DNA from 3 places in the Streptomyces sp. NBC_01450 genome. Region 3 is predicted to be linked to each of the others. Evidence: riboswitches for the same ligand, from Rfam matches in the RefSeq annotation. Region 3 holds a riboswitch; each other region holds the start of a gene.
The links. A riboswitch is a leader RNA that binds a small molecule or an ion and turns the genes downstream of it on or off. The one in region 3 is predicted to bind S-adenosylmethionine.

Region 1 (5,985 bases), 5.6 Mb from region 3:
CCGCTCTTGCGTCCCGGCGGGCCCGTGGCCGCGCCGACATCGTGCATCCCTTCAACACAACGGCCCGCCTACGCCGTCTGTTCCTGCTCGGCGCCCGGAGTTCGGACGAGGAGGAACTCCGAGCGGCGGCGCAGGGTGAAGCCGATCGACTCGTAGAGCCGGATCGCGCCGGTGTTGGTCGCGGAGGCGTGCAGGAAGGGGGTGTCGCCGCGCTCCCTGATGCCTGCGGCGACGGCGCGGACCAGTCGCGTGGCCAGGCCCTTGCCGCGGTGGTCCGGGGCGGTGCAGACCGCGCTGATCTCGGTCCAGCCGGGCGGGCGCAGCCTCCCCCAGCCTCCGGCCGGGGGGACCCCCATCTCGCTTCGCTCGCCGGCCAGGGCGATGAGCCGGCCGCGGTGCCGGATGCCGAGGTAGGTGCCGAGTTCGACCGTGCGGGGCAGGAAGGGCCCCGGCTCGGTCAGGGCGATCAGGTCCAGGATCTCGGGCACGTCGTCCGGCCCGAGCCGCACCGCGTCGGGGGCGGGCTCGGCGCGCAGCGCGGTGTCGACCAGTTGTACGCCCCGGCCGTGCTGCACCGTCTCCCAGCCCTCGGGCACCGACTTCGCGCCGGTCACGGGGGTGACGGTGCCGGGGCCGACGAGTGCGGCGAGGTCGTCCCAGGCGCGTGGGTCGGCCGGGTCGGCGAGGGCGGTGAACGGGGAGACGTCCAGGGGGTAGCGGGCGGCGCGGCCGACGCGCTCGGCGAGGTGGGCGTGCGGGCCGGTCAGCGCGGCCCAGGCGGCGTTGTCCAGGATGTGGGGCGCCGCAGGGCTCTGCGGCGGAGCAGGTCGGGCAACGGTGGACATGGTGGTGTCGGACCTCCGGGGCGCGGTCAGGAGTTGTCGAGCGGCAGGCCGGGCGGGTTGATCTGCGAGGTGCTGACGGCCTCGTTGGAGAGGTTCCAGGCGGCGAGCCACTTGGCGTACTGACCGTTCTTGATGAGGTGGTTGATCGCGTCGGCGACCGGCTTGGCCAGCCCGCTGTCCTTCTTCGCGGTGGCCGCGATCAGCCCCTGGAGCGTCGCGCCCGCGCCGGAGAACTTGCCCGCGTTGCGGGTCGGGTTGGGCGTCTTCGCCGTCTGGGTGATGTGGTACGAGATACCGGGGTTGGGTCCGAAGTAGGCGTCGATCTTCCCGCTGGACAGCGCCAGATAGACGCTGTTGTTGTCCTGGAAGTACTTGACGGTGAGCTTCTTGCCCTCCTTCGCGAGCTTCGCCTTCCACTCCAGCAGGAGCTTCTCCTGGTTGGTTCCGGCGCCCACGGAGACGGTCCGGCCGGCCAGGTTCTCGTAGTCGCCGGCGAAGTTCCAGGTGCTCTTCTTCGGCACCTCGAAGGCGAGGTTGTCCTGCCGGTAGGAGGCGAACTCGTACTTCTTCTTGCGTTCCTCGGTGTCCGTGACGTTCGTGAAAGCGACGTCGACCTTGCCGCTGTCGATGCCGACGAACAGGTTCTCCCAGGTCGAGTTCTTCACCTCCGGCTTCAGTCCGAGGACGGCGGCGACCAGTCGGCCGAGGTCGGGTTCGGCACCGGTGAGGGTCTTCTGGTCCTGGCCCACGTACGCCAGCGGCGGGAACCCGGCGGGCAGCGCGCCGACGCCGATGACCAGCTTGCCGCTCTTGGCGACCGACTTGGGCAGTTCGGCGCTGATGGACTTGACCTCGGACACCTTGAGGTCGGTCTGCCGTGCGGCGCCGTTGGAGAGCGCGCCGACGGTGACGGTGCCGGAGGCCGCGCTGCCGGAGGTGGTGGCGGCGTCGCTCTCACCCCCGCACGCGGCGAGACCGGCGGCGAGGGTGGCGACGGCGGTGGAGGCGGTGAGGCCACGGAGGAGTCTGCTGCGGAGGGTGAGGGTGCGCATGGCTGTCCTTGTCCGATGTTCGTGAGTGAAGGTGAGGTGGGTGAAGGTGAGGTGGGTGAAGGTGAGGTGGGTGAAGGCGCGCGGGACGAAGGCACGGAGGGTGCAGGAGGTTCAGAGGACCTTGCTCAGGAAGTCCCTGGTCCGCTCGTGTACGGGGTGGTCCAGCACCTCGGTGGGCGAGCCCTGTTCCACCACCCGGCCCTCGTCGAGGAAGACGACCCGGTCGGCCACCTCACGGGCGAAGCCGATCTCGTGGGTCACGATGACCAGAGTGGTGCCGCTGGTCGCCAGGTCCTTGATGACGGCCAGCACCTCGCCGACCAGCTCGGGGTCGAGGGCGGAGGTGGGTTCGTCGAAGAGGATGACCCCGGGCCGCAGCGCGAGGGCGCGGGCGATGGCGACCCGCTGCTGCTGACCGCCCGACAACTGGCGTGGATAGGCGCCCGCCTTGTCGGCCAGACCCACACGGTCGAGGAGGGTGCGTGCGAGCTCCCTGGCCTCGGGCCGCTTCAGCCGTCGGGTCGCCACCGGCGCGGCCGCCACGTTGTCCAGCACCGTCAGATGCGGGAACAGGTTGAAGTTCTGGAAGACGAACCCGATCCGGCCGCGCTGGGCCAGGATCGCCCGCTCGGTCAGCTCCTTCAGCCTCCCCCAGCCTTCGGCCGGGGGGACCCCCATCTCGCTTCGCTCGCCGTGCCTGCGTACGCCGATGAGCTCGCCGTTCAGGCTGACATGGCCGATCTCGGGCTTCTCCAGGTGGTTGATCACCCTGAGGAGGGTGGACTTGCCGGAGCCGGACGGGCCGAGGATCACGGTGACCTCACCCGGCGGTACGGTCAACTCCACTCCGTTCAGCACGCGTTGGGTGCCGTACCACTTGTGCACATCGCGCACCTCGACGGCGGCCGGCCGGATCGCGAGCGTCTCGTCGGTCATATCGCCGCCTCCTTGCGGATCCGCGCCCGCAGGTCACGCAGACCGGTGCGGACCTTCTGCAACGGGGTCGGCGGGAGGGAGCGCAGCGCGCCCCGCGAGTAGTACCGCTCGACGTAGAACTGGATGACGGACACGACGCTCGTGAGGATCAGATACCAGGCGGTGGCGACCAGCAGCAGCGGCACGATGTCGCCGGGGTAGGTGGAGCCCATGCTCTGCACCGAGCCGAAGAGGTCGAGCAGCGAGACGTAGAAAACCAGCGAGGTTCCCTTGATCAGGCCGATCAACTAGTTGACGTAGTTGGGGGTGATGGAGCGCAGTGCCTGCGGGAACACGATCCTCGTGAACTGGTAGCCCTTGGGCAGACCGAGTGCTGAGGCCGCTTCGTGCTGGCCCTGGTCGACGGAGAGGATGCCGCCGCGGACCACTTCCGCCGCGTACGCCGCCTCGTTGAGGCTCAGTCCGACGACCGCGACGACCATGTCGGTGGCGAGCCGGGACTCGTCGAAGGTGAGGAAGGCGGGGCCGAAGGGGACGCCGAGGCTCAGCGTCTTGTAGAGCGCGCTGAAGTTGTAGAGGAAGAGCAGGACGACGATGAGCGGCACCGAGCGGAACAGCCAGATGTAGACCCAGCTCACCGCGCGCAGTACGGGGCTCCTGGAGAGTCTGGCCAGTGCGAGCAGGATGCCGCCGAGCAGGCCCAACACGGCGCTGTAGACGGTCACTTCGAGGGTGATGAGCAGACCGTCGAGGATCGTGGGGCGCAGGAACCAGTACTGGAACCGGTCCCACTGGAAGAAGGGGTTGGTCGCCAGCCCGTGGACGATCTGTGCGACCACGACGAGCACGATGGCCGAGGCGATCCAGCGGCCGGGGTGGCGCAGGGGCAGTACGCGCTGGGTCGCGGTGAGGCGGGGCTCCGTCGTGCTCAACGGCACGGCGGAGCCCAGGGATTCACTCATGGAGGGCTCCAACGAATGCGGACACACCGCCGCCGCGGCCCGTACGACGGCGGTGCGCGGGGGCAGACGGATGTCAGGGGGTACGGAGGGGGAGGCTCACCGACGGAGCGCCGACAAGGCGGCGGGCGAGGGAGGTTGAGCCATGCGGACGTTCAACGCCGCGGAAGGCGGAAGCGGTCAGCCCTGACAGAGACAGCGGGCGCCGCGGGCGGTACAACACAGTGCGGCGGCGGAGCAGCCGTGGCGCCGCGGAGCGGTCGTCCCGTCAGCTGCGTACATCGCGTTCACCGTCACCATTCCGCCTCGTTGGGCCTCACACGTACCGGAATCGATCCGGCCCGATGCGGCGTAAGTTAGACACGGCCCCAAACGAATGTCAACGCGCACCGGCCGGAATGACCACGTCGTGAGACCGCGCATATGCCTTCTTGACGGCTTCGCGGACCACACCGAGACTGACAGGGACGGTCACGATTGTCAGCGCCCGTCGTGCGGGGTTCTCCCGTTCGACGCGGTTATCGGCCCCGGCCCGCTGACAGGCAACCCTTCCACCGCGACGGGGTGCCCCGGGTGACGACCGGGTCCCGCCGGAGCGGCGGGACAAGCGTGGTCTCGCCTCTCGCGAGCCCCGGACACGGGAGCGATGGGAATGGCCAGGAGGAGCACGAACGGTCTGACCAGGCGCCTGCACATCGATCTGCAGCGGGTCTCCAGCGCCTACTAGTCCACACGGTCCGTCCGTCGAGTCCGGCATGTCCCACGATCCGGACCGGTCCGTACGTCAGCGCAGTCACTCCGTTCCGCCACCGCCGCCCTGCCGGCCGCGGGGCTTCGACGTTCCCTGGAGAGTCATGCCCAAGACAGCTTCGCTCGGGGCCCCTCGCCCCCACCGCATCAACAGCCGCATCGGCGTGGGCCTGGCCGGCGGTTTCTACCCGGCGCCGCACCGCTATCAGCTGTACCTCTGCGAGGGCTGTCCGCGTTCGCTGCGCATCTCGATCACCCTGGAGCTGCTCGGTCTCCACGACTCGGTCGCCACCACGCTGCTGACGCTTCCCGCCGAGACACCCGGCGCGTTCGCCGCACTGCGCGGCGCGTACGAGGCCACCTGGCACCACTACGACGGTCCGCTCATCGCGCCCGCGCTGTGCGACCGTTGGAGCGGGCGGATCGTGAGCAACCACACGCCCGACATCCTGCGCGACCTCGCCGGACTGCCGACCTGCCGGGACGACGCCCGCCTCCCCCGGCTGCACCCATCGGCCCTCGTCGCGGACATCGACGCCTTGCGCGAACTCCTCGACCGGGACGTCACCCCCACCGCACCACCGCAGGCGCGCACGACGACACTCGAGGCACTGGACCGCCAACTCGTCGCGGGCGCCTACGTGTTGGGCGACAAGCTGACGGCCGCGGACGTCGACCTCTGGGTGGCCCTGACCCAGCTCGGCCCGACGGAATCCCTCTCTCCGTACGGTCGACTCCGGGATTACGTACATCGGCTCGACGCCCACCCGGCCTTTCACGGCAAGGTGCGCTGAGCGCGTACGCCGGGGCCGGTAGGGCCGCAGGGCCCCGGCGCCGCGTCGGCTCAGGCCTTGGCGCGGGTGAAGACGAGCGTGCTGGTGACCGTCGTCAGGCCGCGGATCATGCCCATCTGGTTCCAGCCCATGTCGAACTGGTCGCGGTCCACGGTGAACTCCGCGGTGAGCGTGACGGTGTCGGCGCTCGCCCCGGTCACCCGGCCGGTGACGGGCTGCGGCCGGCTGATGCCGCGCACGGTCAGCTGCCCATTGATCTCCACCGTGTCGTCCTGACCGAGGGTGGCGTCGCGGACGGCGAAGGTGATCGCGGGGTGGCGGTCGGCGTCGAAGAGGTCGGCCGAGCGGAGGTGCTTGTCCCGCTTGGCGTTCTTGGTGTCCAGGGACGCGACGTCCAGGGTGATGGTGCCGCGGGCGGTCCCGTCGGGCTGTACCTCACCCTCTCCGGCGACTCCGGTGAAGGTGCCCTTCACGTTGACCATGCCCCACATCGTCTTGTGCTGGATGGCGACGACGGTACGGGCGGGGTCGAGCTGCCAGAGGCCGGTTTCGACGGCGACGGTCATGTGAGTTCTCCAGACGGTTACGGGCGGTGCGCAGGGGTGCGCGACACACAGGGGCGCGCGACACACAGGGGCGCGCGGCACAC
Region 2 (5,985 bases), 1.7 Mb from region 3:
TTCGATGAACTCTCGGTGATTGGCATTACCGAGGGTAATGATCTCACCCTGTGTAATGCCCCGCCCGATGGTCAGCCACCGGCGACGGCGGGGATGATCGATACTCCCGCGCCGTCCGGCGTCGCCGTCTCCAGACCCTGCTCGAAGCGGACGTCGTCGTCGTTCACGTACACGTTGACGAAACGGCGCAGCTTGCCCTGGTCGTCCAGGACGCGCGCGGCGATACCCGTGTGGTTCTTCTCCAGGTCCGCGATGACCTCGCCGAGGGTCCCACCCTCGGCCGTCACCTCGGCCTGACCAGCGGTGTAGGTGCGCAGGATGGTGGGGATGCGGACGGAAACGCTCATTCTTGTGACCTCCGGTCAGGTAAGGGCTTTCAGGGGCGCGGGGCGTTGCTAAATATGCGGCTCCGCCGCGTGGGCGCGACCAGCCCCCACCGGCCCGCAGACGAACAACGACGCTTACGCGAGCCCAGCTTCCCTGAAGGACTCAAGGCTGGGGCGAATCGTCGCGGTGAGCCCGGTACCCGCCACCGCATCCAGCGTCTTCAGACCATCACCGGTGTTCAGGACCACGGTGGTCAGGCTCGGGTCGAGGAGCCCGTTCTCGATCAGCTTCTTGGTGACACCCACGGTCACCCCGCCGGCGGTCTCCGCGAAGATGCCCTCGGTCCGGGCGAGCAGCTTGATCGCGTCGACGACCTGCTCGTCGTTGACGTCCTCCACCGCACCGCCCGTGCGCCGCGCGATGTCCAGCACGTACGGCCCGTCGGCCGGGTTGCCGATGGCGAGCGACTTGGCGATGGTGTTCGGCTTCTGGGGTCGTACGACGTCGTGGCCGGCCTTGTAGGCGACGGACACCGGCGAGCAGCCCTCGGCCTGGGCGCCGAAGATCTTGTACGGCTTGTCCTCGACCAGTCCGAGCTTGATCAGCTCCTGCAGCCCCTTGTCGATCTTCGTGAGCTGGGAGCCGGAGGCGATGGGGATCACCAGCTGGTCGGGGAGCTGCCAGCCCAGCTGCTCGCAGATCTCGTACGCGAGGGTCTTGGACCCCTCCGCGTAGTACGGCCGCAGGTTGACGTTGACGAAGCCCCAGCCCTCACCGGCCGGGTCGCCGATCAGCTCGGAGCAGAAGCGGTTCACGTCGTCGTAGTTGCCCTCGATGCCGACGAGCTCGCCGCCGTAGATCGCGGCCATGACGATCTTGCCCTGCTCCAGGTCGTGCGGGATGAACACGCAGGAACGGAAGCCGGCGCGGGCGGCGGCGGCACCCACGGCGCCGGCGAGGTTGCCGGTGGAGGAGCAGGAGAGGGTCGTGAAGTCGAACGCGCGGGCGGCCTCGATGGCCTGGGCGACGACGCGGTCCTTGAAGGAGTGCGTCGGGTTGCCGGAGTCGTCCTTGACGAAGAGCTTGCCGGCCTCGACGCCCAGCTCGCGGGCGAGGTTGTCGGCCTTGACGAGCTTGGTCCAGCCGGGGTTGATGTTCGGCTTGTCGGCGACGTCGGCCGGGACGGGGAGCAGCGGCGCGTAGCGCCAGATGTTCGCGGGGCCCGCTTCGATGCGCGCCCGGAGCTCTTCGGTTTCGTACGCCGAGAAGTCGTACGCGATCTCCAGCGGGCCGAAACACTCCTCGCAGGCGAAAACCGGGCCGAGCGGCACGCGGTGCCCGCACTCACGGCAGGAAAGCGCGGCGGCGGGTCCGAGATCCACACCGGCTACGGTGGTGGTGTCGCCCGCGACAGGGTTCGTGGTGCTTGCAACAGTCGAACTTGCAACAGTCTGCGCAGCCATGGAGGCGAGGCCCTTTCTCCTCATCTTCCTCACGACGCACTTCGCCGTGAGACGGATTTGGCACCTTCCCAAGCCGGGAGCCTCGCCACATCAATGTGACAAGAACCAGCTGGAGGGTTGCCGGGGCTTCATCGGGCCGTATCCCTCTGCCCCTCTGGATGAGCGGTATTCGGTTGTGTCGTGCGGGTGGTGCGGTGGTCCGCAAATGATCTACGACATGCGATGGTCATCCGCGTTGTTCAAGACTGTAACCGAAGGCCAGGACAGTTGAGAGAGTCGTCCGAACCGCGAGATGGATCACACCGTGAGACACCGGGTGATCAGACAGTGAGGAGCCGCAGACTGTGCTGAAGGAAGTTGAGCGCTGGCTGAGCAATCGCTCCTGGTCCGTGACCGATCGCCCGCTCCACCAGATCATGTCCGCCAAACGGGCCACCGGCTCCTCGGTGAGCGTCGTGCTGCCCGCGCTGAACGAGGAGGAGACGGTCGGCGAGATCGTCGCCATCATCCGCCACGACCTGATGCAGCAGGTGCCCCTCGTCGACGAGATCGTCGTCATCGACTCGGGCTCGACCGACCGCACCTCGCAGGTGGCCGCCGCGGCGGGCGCGCGCGTGGTGCACCGGGACGAGATCCTGCCGCGCATCCCGGCCGTGCCCGGCAAGGGCGAGGTGCTGTGGCGTTCCCTCCTCGTGACGAGCGGGGACATCGTCTGTTTCATCGACGCGGACCTGAAGGAGTTCTCCTCGGACTTCGTCTCGGGGATCGTGGGGCCGCTGCTCACCGAGCCCGGTGTGGACCTCGTCAAGGCGATGTACGACCGTCCGCTCGGTGGTGCGGCGGGTCAGGGCGGCCGGGTCACCGAACTCATGGCCCGCCCCCTCCTCAACATGCACTGGCCGCAGCTGGCCGGCTTCGTGCAGCCGCTCGGCGGGGAGTACGCGGCCCGCCGCTCGCTGCTCGAACAGCTCCCCTTCCCCGTCGGGTACGGGATCGAGCTGGGCATGCTCGTCGACGCCCTGCACCTGGTGGGCCTGGACGCGCTCGCCCAGGTCGACGTGGGGGTGCGCAAGCACCGCCACCAGGACGGGCAGGCGCTGGGCCGGATGTCCGCCGCGATCTACCGCACGGCCCAGCTCCGGCTGGCCCGCGGCCACCTGATCCGTCCGGCACTCACCCAGTTCGAACGCGGCGGGGACGGTTTCGAGCCGCGCACATACTCGGTGGACACGGAGGAACGTCCGCCGATGGTCGAAATCTCCGAGTACCAGAAACGAAGGGCGGCGTAGCAGCGCCCCTGCAAGGTGTGACGGCATACGGCTGAAGGGAACGTTTGAGCGTTTCGACGCCGGGCTAGGTTTCGATGCATGGCTTCCCCCGCTTCAACGCAAGGCGCCCACCACATCCTCGTCGCGTCCAACCGCGGCCCGGTCACCTACGAGGTCCACGAGGACGGCTCGCTGCGCGCCAAGCGCGGTGGCGGCGGGCTGGTCTCGGGTCTCTCCGCGATCGGGCCGGACGCGGGGGCCCTGTGGGTGTGCTCGGCGCTCGGCGACGGCGACCGCGAGGCGGTCCGGCGCGGGGTCGCCGAGGACGGCGTACGGATGCTGGACATCGACGCCGACGTGCACGCGGACGCGTACAACGGCATCGCGAACTCCGTGCTGTGGTTCGTCCACCACATGCTGTACCAGACCCCGCTGGAGCCGGTCTTCGACGCGGAGTTCCGGCGCCGGTGGGCGTCGTACGAGGTGTACAACCGTGCCTTCGCCGAGGCGCTGGCCGCGGAGGCGGCGCAGGGCGCGGTGGTGATCGTCCAGGACTACCACCTGACCCTCGTCCCCGGGATGCTGCGCGCGCTCCGCCCCGACCTGCGGATCGGCCACTTCTCGCACACCCCCTGGGCCCCGGTCGACTACTTCCGGATGCTGCCCGACGACATCGCCGAACAGGTGCTGCGCGGCATGCTCGGCGCGGACCGGCTCGGCTTCCTCACCCACCGCTGGGCGGACGCGTTCACCGCCTGCTGCGACGCGCTCGTCGGCGGGCTCGGCGACACCCGGATCGGCGTGCACGGGCTCGGCGCGGACGCGGACTTCCTGCGCAGGCGCGCGCACGAGGCGGACGTCGCGGACCGCATGGCCGCGCTGCGGGAGCAGATCGGCGAGGGCCGCAGGACCATCGTGCGGGTCGACCGGACCGAGCTGTCGAAGAACATCGTGCGGGGCCTGCTGGCGTACCGGCAGCTGTTGGAGGACCACCCGGAGTGGCGCGAGCGCGTCGTCCACGTGGCCTTCGCCTACCCCTCCCGTCAGGATCTGGCCGTCTACCGCGACTACACGGCCGAGGTCCAGCGCGTGGCGACCGAGATCAACTCCCGGTACGGCACGCCGGGCTGGACCCCGGTCGTCCTCCACGTCAAGGACGACTTCGCCCGCTCCCTGGCCGCGTACCGGCTCGCCGACGTCGCCCTCGTCAACCCCATCCGCGACGGCATGAACCTTGTCGCCAAGGAGGTGCCCGTCGTCTCCGACGAGGGGTGCGTGCTGGTGCTCTCGCGGGAGGCGGGGGCGTACGAGGAGCTGGGCGAGGACGCGGTGGTGGTGAACCCGTACGACGTGGTCGGCACCGCGCGGGCGCTGGACGCGGCGCTGGCCATGCCGGTGGGAGAGCGGGCGGAGCGTACGAAACGGTTGGCCGCCGCCGCGACGGCGTTGCCTCCGGCGCAGTGGTTTTTGGAGCAGTTGCGGGAGTTGGAGGGCTGAGTCGGGAGTCTCCCGCCCGGGGATCAACCGTCCAGGCGAGTCGCCAATGCCGTCAGCAGGCGTACGACTCCCGCCGGGCCGTCGACGACGAGATCCGCGCGTTCGGCCAGTTCGGTGACTTCCGCGCTGCCGCTGCACACCAGGAGGCCCGGGACGCCGTCCGAGCGGAGTTTGTCGACGGCGGCGAAGGCGGGGAGGTCGCCCAGGTCGTCGCCGGCGTACACGACGGCCTCGGCGTGGACCTCGCGGGCGTACTCCAGCAGGGCGACGCCCTTGTCCATGCCCGGGGGACGGAGTTCGAGGACCATCCGACCGGGTTCGACGATCAGGCCGTGGCGGGTGGCGAGGTCGGCGAGAGGTTCGCGCAGTGCCTCGAACGCAGCCTGGGGGTCCTGCGCGCGGCGGGTGTGGACGGCGACCGCGCGGCCCTTCTCCTCGATCCAGGTGCCGTGCCAGGCGCCGACCCTGTCGAGGACCCCGGGCAGCTCGGCACGGACGGCGGCGACGCCGGGGTGCGGGGCGGGGGCGTTGACGGTGCCGGTGCGGGCGTCCCAGCGTTCGGCGCCGTAGTGGCCGAGGACGACGAGGTGGTCGAGGCCCGGGACGCCCGCGAAGCCGCCGTGGCGGACCGCCACTCCGGCCGGGCGGCCGGTGATCACGGCGACGGAGGCGACCTTCGGGGCGAGGGCCGCCAGGGCGGGCACCGCGTCGGGGTGGGCGCGGGCCTGTTCCGGGTCGGCGACGATGGGGGCGAGTGTTCCGTCGAAGTCGAGCGCGATGACGGCCCGGTCGGGCCGGGTGAGGACGGCGTCGAGGCCGTCGCGTCCGGCGGGGGTCACGGGTGTCGGCAAAGCTTCCGTGACGTCCGGGGATTCCGGGGTTTCCGAGTGGCTGCCCATGCTCCGACCCTATCCGCGCGGCCCCGGGCGCACCCACGGCTCACCGAGTCACACCACCCCGCCCGCCCCACCGCGGCCGAAGAACCCGCCCCCAGGAAGCCGGTGTCAGCGTTCCGCGCGGCGGGTGTCCCGGATGCGGCGGAGGCGGTTCACCGTGATCGGGTCGTGGGCGAGGGCACGGGGGTCGTCGAGGAGGGCGTTGAGGAGTTGGTAGTAGCGGACGGGGGCGAGGCCGAGTTGCTCGCGTATCGCCCGTTCCTTCGCGCCCGGCCCGGTGAACCCACGCCGCTCCATGGCGAGGATCCCCCGCTCCCGCCCGCTCAGTTCGTCCATGACCGCACCGTAGCTCCCGCCGCTGACAATGCTGTCGGCGAATCCGCCGGCAGGGACACGCTCCTCGGCAACCGTGAACACTTAAGCGCTTAAGTGTTCACGGTTGCCGACACACATCGGGTCGGACCGACGTCACTCACCCGCGGCGGTGTCGGTCATGGTCGCCGTCTGCTGGAGCGAGCCGAGGGTGCCGGACGG
Region 3 (5,985 bases):
TCGGTGGTGGCAACGACATCTGGGCCACGCACTTCCACCTGTCGATCAACTCGATCACCTGGTTCGTGCGCGTCAGCTTCTTCATCGTGCCGTTCATCGTGTTCGTCATCACCAAGCGGATCTGCCTCGGCCTCCAGCGCCGCGACAAGGACAAGGTGCTGCACGGCCGCGAGTCGGGCATCATCAAGCGCCTGCCGCACGGTGAGTTCATCGAGGTGCACGAGCCGCTCAGCCAGGAGGCCCTGCACACGCTCACCGCGCACGAGCAGTACAAGCCCGCCGAGATCGGCCCGACGGTCGACGAGAACGGTGTCGAGCGCAGGGTGAAGGGCACGGAGAGGCTCCGCTCCAAGCTCAGCGAGGGCTTCTACGGGGAGGAAAGCCAGATCCCCAAGCCCACGGTCGAGGAGTTCAAGGAGATCACGAGCGGCCACGGCCACCACTGATCTTCCGACCGGTTGACCGGTCCTTACTGATCGCCACGGCGAGAGCCTCCGTCCATTGCCTGGACGGGGGCTCTTTGCCGTCTCCGGGCCTGGATAGGGTGTTCCCATCTACACGGAGTCCCTTTCCGGGACGGACCCAGGAGCGGCTTATGAGCGCTGTGAACCCCGCTGGAGGCAACACCGCGGCGGGCCGTTCCTGGCCCATGGTGCTGAACGGCCTGCTCGAGGGCCGCGACCAGAGCGCGGACGACACCGCCTGGGCGATGGACCGCATCATGAGCGGCGAGGCGACGGACGCGCAGATCGCCGGGTTCGCGGTGGCGCTGCGGGCCAAGGGCGAGACGGTCGAGGAGATCTCCGGTCTCGTCCGGACGATGTACGAGCACGCCAATGTGATCGAGGTGCCGGGGGACACCGTCGACATCGTCGGCACGGGAGGTGACGGCGCGAAGACGGTGAACATCTCCACGATGTCGTCGATCGTCGTGGCCGGTACCGGTGCCAAGGTCGTCAAGCACGGCAACCGGGCCGCGTCCTCGGCGTCCGGCGCCTCGGACGTCCTGGAGAAGCTCGGCGTCAATCTGGACCTGACGACGAAGCGGGTGGCCGAGGTCGCGGAGGAGGCCGGGATCACCTTCTGCTTCGCGGTGAAGTTCCACCCGGCGCTGCGTCATGTCGCTGCGGCGCGGGGGCAGTTGGGGATCCGGACCACGTTCAACGTGCTGGGTCCGCTGACGAACCCGGCACGGGTGAGGGCACAGGCCGTCGGAGTCGCGGACCTGCGCATGGCGCCGATCGTGGCGGGCGTGTTCGCCGAGCGCGGCAACTCCTCGCTCGTCTTCCGCGGCGACGACGGCCTGGACGAGCTGACCACCACCGCGACGTCCCGGGTCTGGATCGTCCGCGACGGCAAGGTCACCGAGGAGCGCTTCGACCCGCGTGACGTCGGCCTCGAGCTCGTCCCGGTGGAGGCCCTGCGTGGCGCCGACGCGTCCTACAACGCGGACATCGCCCGGCGGCTGCTCAACGGCGAGACGGGGCCCGTACGGGACGCCGTGCTCCTGAACTCCGCGGCGGCCCTCGTCGCCCTGTCCCCGACCGACGCACCGCTCGCGGACCAGCTCCGCGCCGGGATGGCGAAGGCGGCGGAGGCGATCGACTCGGGGGCGGCGAAACGAACGCTGGAACGCTGGGTGGCCGCCAGCCAGGCGTAGGCGTCCGACGGAGCCCCGGTTCTCCGTCCACGGGCCGGTGGGGCTTGCTCGCGCCGTTCCCCGCGCCCCTGAGGCGGGGCTGCGCCCCCATTTCCCCGTCCCTTCAGGGGCGCGGGGAACTGCGCGATCTTTTGGGGGTCTGGGGGCGGAGCCCCCAGGTAGGGATGGGACGGGTAGGGGCGGCGGGGGCGAGGAACGTGGGTGGCGTCCCCACGACCCGGCGTCCCGGTATACGGACGCCGGGTTGCGGGCGAAAGATCGTATGGCAGGATGCGGTATCAGGTCATGAGCGACAGCCATCAGGCCCCGGCCGGCTGTCCGGCAACCCTCCGTCCGTGGCGGGGTGCCCCGGGTGAAGACCAGGCCGTAGGCAGCGAGGTCTACGGCAAGCGCGGACCCCTCGAGAATCCCAGGGGTCCTGGTCGTTCGAGGGAGCCTTCTGTGAGCAAGCGAATGCGATAGGGCGTAGAGCCCCGCTTCCGCGTACCCCTTTTGCCTTTCCTCCCTGCGCCGAGCCGCGCGGGTGCACAGCGATACCCCCGTGCACCCGGCCCGCGCAGCGATTCCGCCTGCCTCTCACAGGAGCCTCGCCATGTCTGTCTCCACCGCTGCCGCCGACCAGACCTTTTGTGCCCCGCTGCCCGTTCTGGGCCGGGATGTCACCGTCCCGCTCGTGACCGGCGGCGAGGTCACCTACGCCGCGCTCGACTACGCCGCCAGCGCCCCCGCCCTGCAGCGCGTGTGGGACGACGTCGCCGCGTACGCCCCGTACTACGGCAGCGTGCACCGCGGCGCCGGGTACCTCTCCCAGTTGTCCACCGACCTCTTCGAGAACGCCCGCAGGACCGTCGCGGAGTTCCTCGACTGCCGAGGCGACGACCAGGTCGTCTTCACCCGCTCCACCACCGACTCCCTCAACCTGCTCGCCGCCACCCTCCCGGCCGACTGCCAGGTGTTCGTCTTCGAGACGGAACACCACGCCTCCCTGCTGCCGTGGAAGGACGCCCGGGTCACCTACCTCGACGCGCCCCGCACGCCCCAGCAGGCCGTCACGGCCCTCGAGCGGGCCCTCGCCGACCGCGACCCCTACGGCCCGGCCCTCGTCTGCGTCACCGGCGCCTCGAACGTCACCGGCGAGCTGTGGCCGGTGCGTGAGCTCGCCGCCGCCGCGCACGCGCACGGCGCCCGTATCGTCCTGGACGCCGCGCAGCTCGCCCCGCACCACCCGGTGTCGGTCCGGGACCTCGACGTCGACTGGGTCGCCTTCTCCGGGCACAAGCTGTACGCGCCGTTCGGCTCCGGCGTGCTCGCGGGCCGCGCCGACTGGCTGCGCGAGGCCGAGCCGTACCTCGCGGGCGGCGGCGCCAGCCGCAAGGTCACGCGGCGGACGAATGGGGGAGTCGACGTGGAGTGGCACGAGAGCGCCGCCCGCCACGAGGCCGGCTCCCCGAACGTCATCGGCGCCTACTCCATCGCCTCCGCCTGCAAGGCGCTCACCGAGGCCGGCTTCGACACCCTGGTCGCCCGCGAGCGGTACCTGATCGAGAAGGTCCGCGAGGGTCTCGCCGAGGTCCCCGAGGTCCGTGTCCTCTCCCTCTTCGGCGACGACGCCCCCCGGGTCGGTGTCATCTCGTTCGTCGTCGAGGGGTGGAACAGCTCGCACTTCGCGGCCGCGCTGTCCGCCGAGTACGGGATCGGGGTGCGGGACGGTCTCTTCTGTGCCCACCCGCTGGTGCGGACGCTGCTCGGCAGTGATCCGCAGACGCAGGGGGAGTGCGGGGCGCCCGAGGCGGCGCCGGGGGAGAAGTCCCTGAACGCGATCCGTGTCAGCTTCGGGGCCGGTACGCCCGACGAGCACGTGGAGCGGTTCGTCCGGGCCGTGAAGGAACTGGTGCGGGACGGGGCGAAGTGGAACTACCGCACGGAGGAAGGCCGCTGCGTTCCGGCGGTCTGAGGTTGGCTCGGGGTGCGTGGGAGTGCGTGGGGGCTCCGCCCCCACATCCCCCGAAGGACCGCGCGGCCGTGCCTAGCTGTCGAGGCCGATGGCGAACGCCGCCTCCAGGTCGTGCTGGGAGTACGTGCGGAAGGCGACATGGGTGTCGGTCCCCTCGACGCCGGGGATTTTGCTGATCTTGCCGGGGATGACGTCCGCCAGGTCGTCGTGGGCCTTCACCCGGACCATGGCGATCAAGTCGTACGTACCGGTGACGGAGAAGACCTCGCTGACACTGTCCAGCGCGGCGATCGACTCGGCGATCTCGGGGATCCGGTCCACGCTGGTCTTGATGAGCACGATCGCGGTGATCACGGCTGGTTTTCTCCCTCGGGGGCTGCTGCTGGGGTTTTCACTCTAGTCGGCCGCCCGAACCGCACCCACGCGTAGACGAACCCCAGCGAGAAGCCCACCAGGTGGGCCAGATAGGCGACCCCGGGGCCCGAGGGGCTGCGGCCCGCCGCCAGCCATTGCAGGGTCACCCAGAAGGGCAGCACGACCCAGGCGGGGAAGCGCAGCGGCAGGAAGAAGAGGAAGGGGAAGAGACTGGTCACCCGGGCCTTGGGGAACAGGTACAGGAACGCTCCGAGGACCGCGGAGATCGCCCCCGAGGCGCCGACCAGGGTCTGCTCGGAGCCGGAGTTGGCGATCGCGTAACCCAGCAGGGCGAGGTATCCGCAGACCACGTAGAAGACGGCGAACTGGACGTGGCCCATGCGTTCCTCGGTCATCGCTCCGAAGACGTAGAAGAAGAGCATGTTGCCCAGGAGGTGCAGCCAGCTGCCGTGGATGAACAGGGCCGTGGCCGGGGTGAGCCAGGCGCTCGGGATCCCGTCGAAGAGCTCGACGGGGATCACGCCCCAGCGCCGGAAGTAGGTCCGCTGGGCGACCACCAGCGCGTCCCCGGTGCCGAACGACGGATTGAGTCCCGAGGCGGGGCCGATCAGGAAGATCAGGCAGCACACGAAGATCAGTCCGTACGTCACCGGCGCGGACTGGCCGCGCATCGTCCTGCCGACCGCGGTACCCCAGGTACTGATCATGGAACAGAGCATGACGTAACCGGACCGATGTACACAGAGTGCCTCGCCGCTGTGGACGGCCGAGCGTCGAGTACCCGCCAGGCCGTAGGGTAACGAGCCACACGCACCAGAGACTGGCGCTGGACGGACACTAGAAGGAAAGCGACTGCCACATGACGGTTCCCCTCCCGACCGCCGAGACTCGCTGGCGCTGCACACTCTGCGGCAACCTCACGCGATTCGACGTGACCCGCTCGTCCAAGGTCGTCGAGTATGTGCACCTCGACCTGGCCGGTGAGCCGAACGTCGAGGAGCGCAAGGTGGTCAGTGAGACCATCGAGTCGGTGCGCTGCCGGTGGTGCAACGCGGTGGATCAGGTGGAACTGGTGGACAGGCCGGGCGCCGGCTCCTGAGGGAGCGGGCTCCGCACAGACATTGGGGTGACGGATGGTGGAGACCACAGGCGGGGAGCCGGACGACGGCGCCGCTGAGGTGCTCGACCGTCCGCTGCCCGACGGCGTGCGCCGACGGGTCGTGCAGATCGTGTCGGACGGGTTCGGCGGTTTGACCGTCGCGGAATTGCCCGCCCAATTGCGGCAGTATGCGCGGTTCGCTCCCAACCGGCGGGCGAAGTTCGCAGGCAACGCCATGGCCGCCGCGCTGGAGACCGACCCGCTGTTCCGTCAGCGTATCGCCGAGAAGCTCAGAGAGGCGCAGCCGGAGCTCACCGGCGCCCTCGACTCGGGCGCGCCGCCGCCGGCCGCGGATCCCCTGGACGTGGCGGCCGCGGCCTATGTGCTGCGCCCCACGGGCTGGGTGAAGCTGGTGACCGCCGCGGGCGAGGAGGCCCTGCGGGCCGACGCCGAGCGCGCCGACGACGAGAGCCGGGCGGAGCTGGAGCGGCTGCGCGAGGAGCTCGCGCACGCGCGCGGGCAGACCAAGGCCGAAACCGAGCGGTTGCGCACGGAGTTGGAGTCCGCGAAGAAGGAAGCGGAATCGCTTCACCGCAAGCTGCGCGGAGCCCTCAGCGACGTCAAGCGGGGCGAGGCCGCGCTGCGCAAGCTGCAGGGCGAGATGGACACGGCGCGGGCGGAGGGGCAGGCCCAGGTGTCCGCCGCCGAGAGCGAGACCCGGCGGCTCAAGGCGCGGCTCTCGGAGGCCGAGGCGGCCCTGGAGGCCACCCGCAAGGCGGCGCGCGAGGGGCGCAGCGTCGAGGACATGCGCGTACGGCTGTTGCTCGACACCGTGCTGGACGCGGCGCAGGGGCTGCGCCGTGAGCTCGCGCTGCCGCCCGTGTCCGTACGGCCCGC

Region 1: linked by a shared signal. The riboswitch ahead of OG568_RS61415 (putative leader peptide) and the one ahead of OG568_RS35595 (aminotransferase class V-fold PLP-dependent enzyme) in region 3 are both predicted to bind S-adenosylmethionine.
Region 2: linked by a shared signal. The riboswitch ahead of thrC (threonine synthase) and the one ahead of OG568_RS35595 (aminotransferase class V-fold PLP-dependent enzyme) in region 3 are both predicted to bind S-adenosylmethionine.

What each region holds. Positions count from the first base shown of each region.
Region 1 covers NZ_CP109480.1:2,371,330-2,377,314, forward strand. The annotation lists gene OG568_RS61410 (putative leader peptide) at 1-40, opposite strand, end outside; gene OG568_RS10905 (GNAT family N-acetyltransferase) at 69-845, opposite strand; gene OG568_RS10910 (ABC transporter substrate-binding protein) at 872-1,897, opposite strand; gene OG568_RS10915 (amino acid ABC transporter ATP-binding protein) at 2,009-2,833, opposite strand; partial or broken gene OG568_RS10920 (amino acid ABC transporter permease) at 2,830-3,795, opposite strand; SAM riboswitch class IV at 4,262-4,408, shown strand; gene OG568_RS61415 (putative leader peptide) at 4,445-4,519, shown strand; gene OG568_RS10925 (glutathione S-transferase C-terminal domain-containing protein) at 4,647-5,336, shown strand; gene OG568_RS10930 (YceI family protein) at 5,387-5,902, opposite strand.
Region 2 covers NZ_CP109480.1:6,347,619-6,353,603, reverse strand. The annotation lists gene OG568_RS28435 (MoaD/ThiS family protein) at 72-347, opposite strand; gene thrC (threonine synthase) at 462-1,790, opposite strand; SAM riboswitch class I at 1,808-1,955, opposite strand; gene OG568_RS28425 (glucosyl-3-phosphoglycerate synthase) at 2,135-3,079, shown strand; gene OG568_RS28420 (alpha,alpha-trehalose-phosphate synthase (UDP-forming)) at 3,158-4,555, shown strand; gene otsB (trehalose-phosphatase) at 4,579-5,454, opposite strand; gene OG568_RS28410 (DUF3263 domain-containing protein) at 5,560-5,787, opposite strand; gene OG568_RS28405 (extracellular solute-binding protein) at 5,920-5,985, opposite strand, start outside.
Region 3 covers NZ_CP109480.1:8,013,039-8,019,023, forward strand. The annotation lists gene qcrB (cytochrome bc1 complex cytochrome b subunit) at 1-446, shown strand, start outside; gene trpD (anthranilate phosphoribosyltransferase) at 596-1,660, shown strand; SAM riboswitch class IV at 1,942-2,058, shown strand; gene OG568_RS35595 (aminotransferase class V-fold PLP-dependent enzyme) at 2,253-3,614, shown strand; gene OG568_RS35600 (Lrp/AsnC family transcriptional regulator) at 3,687-3,968, opposite strand; gene OG568_RS35605 (rhomboid family intramembrane serine protease) at 3,965-4,696, opposite strand; gene OG568_RS35610 (hypothetical protein) at 4,849-5,088, shown strand; gene OG568_RS35615 (NYN domain-containing protein) at 5,123-5,985, shown strand, end outside.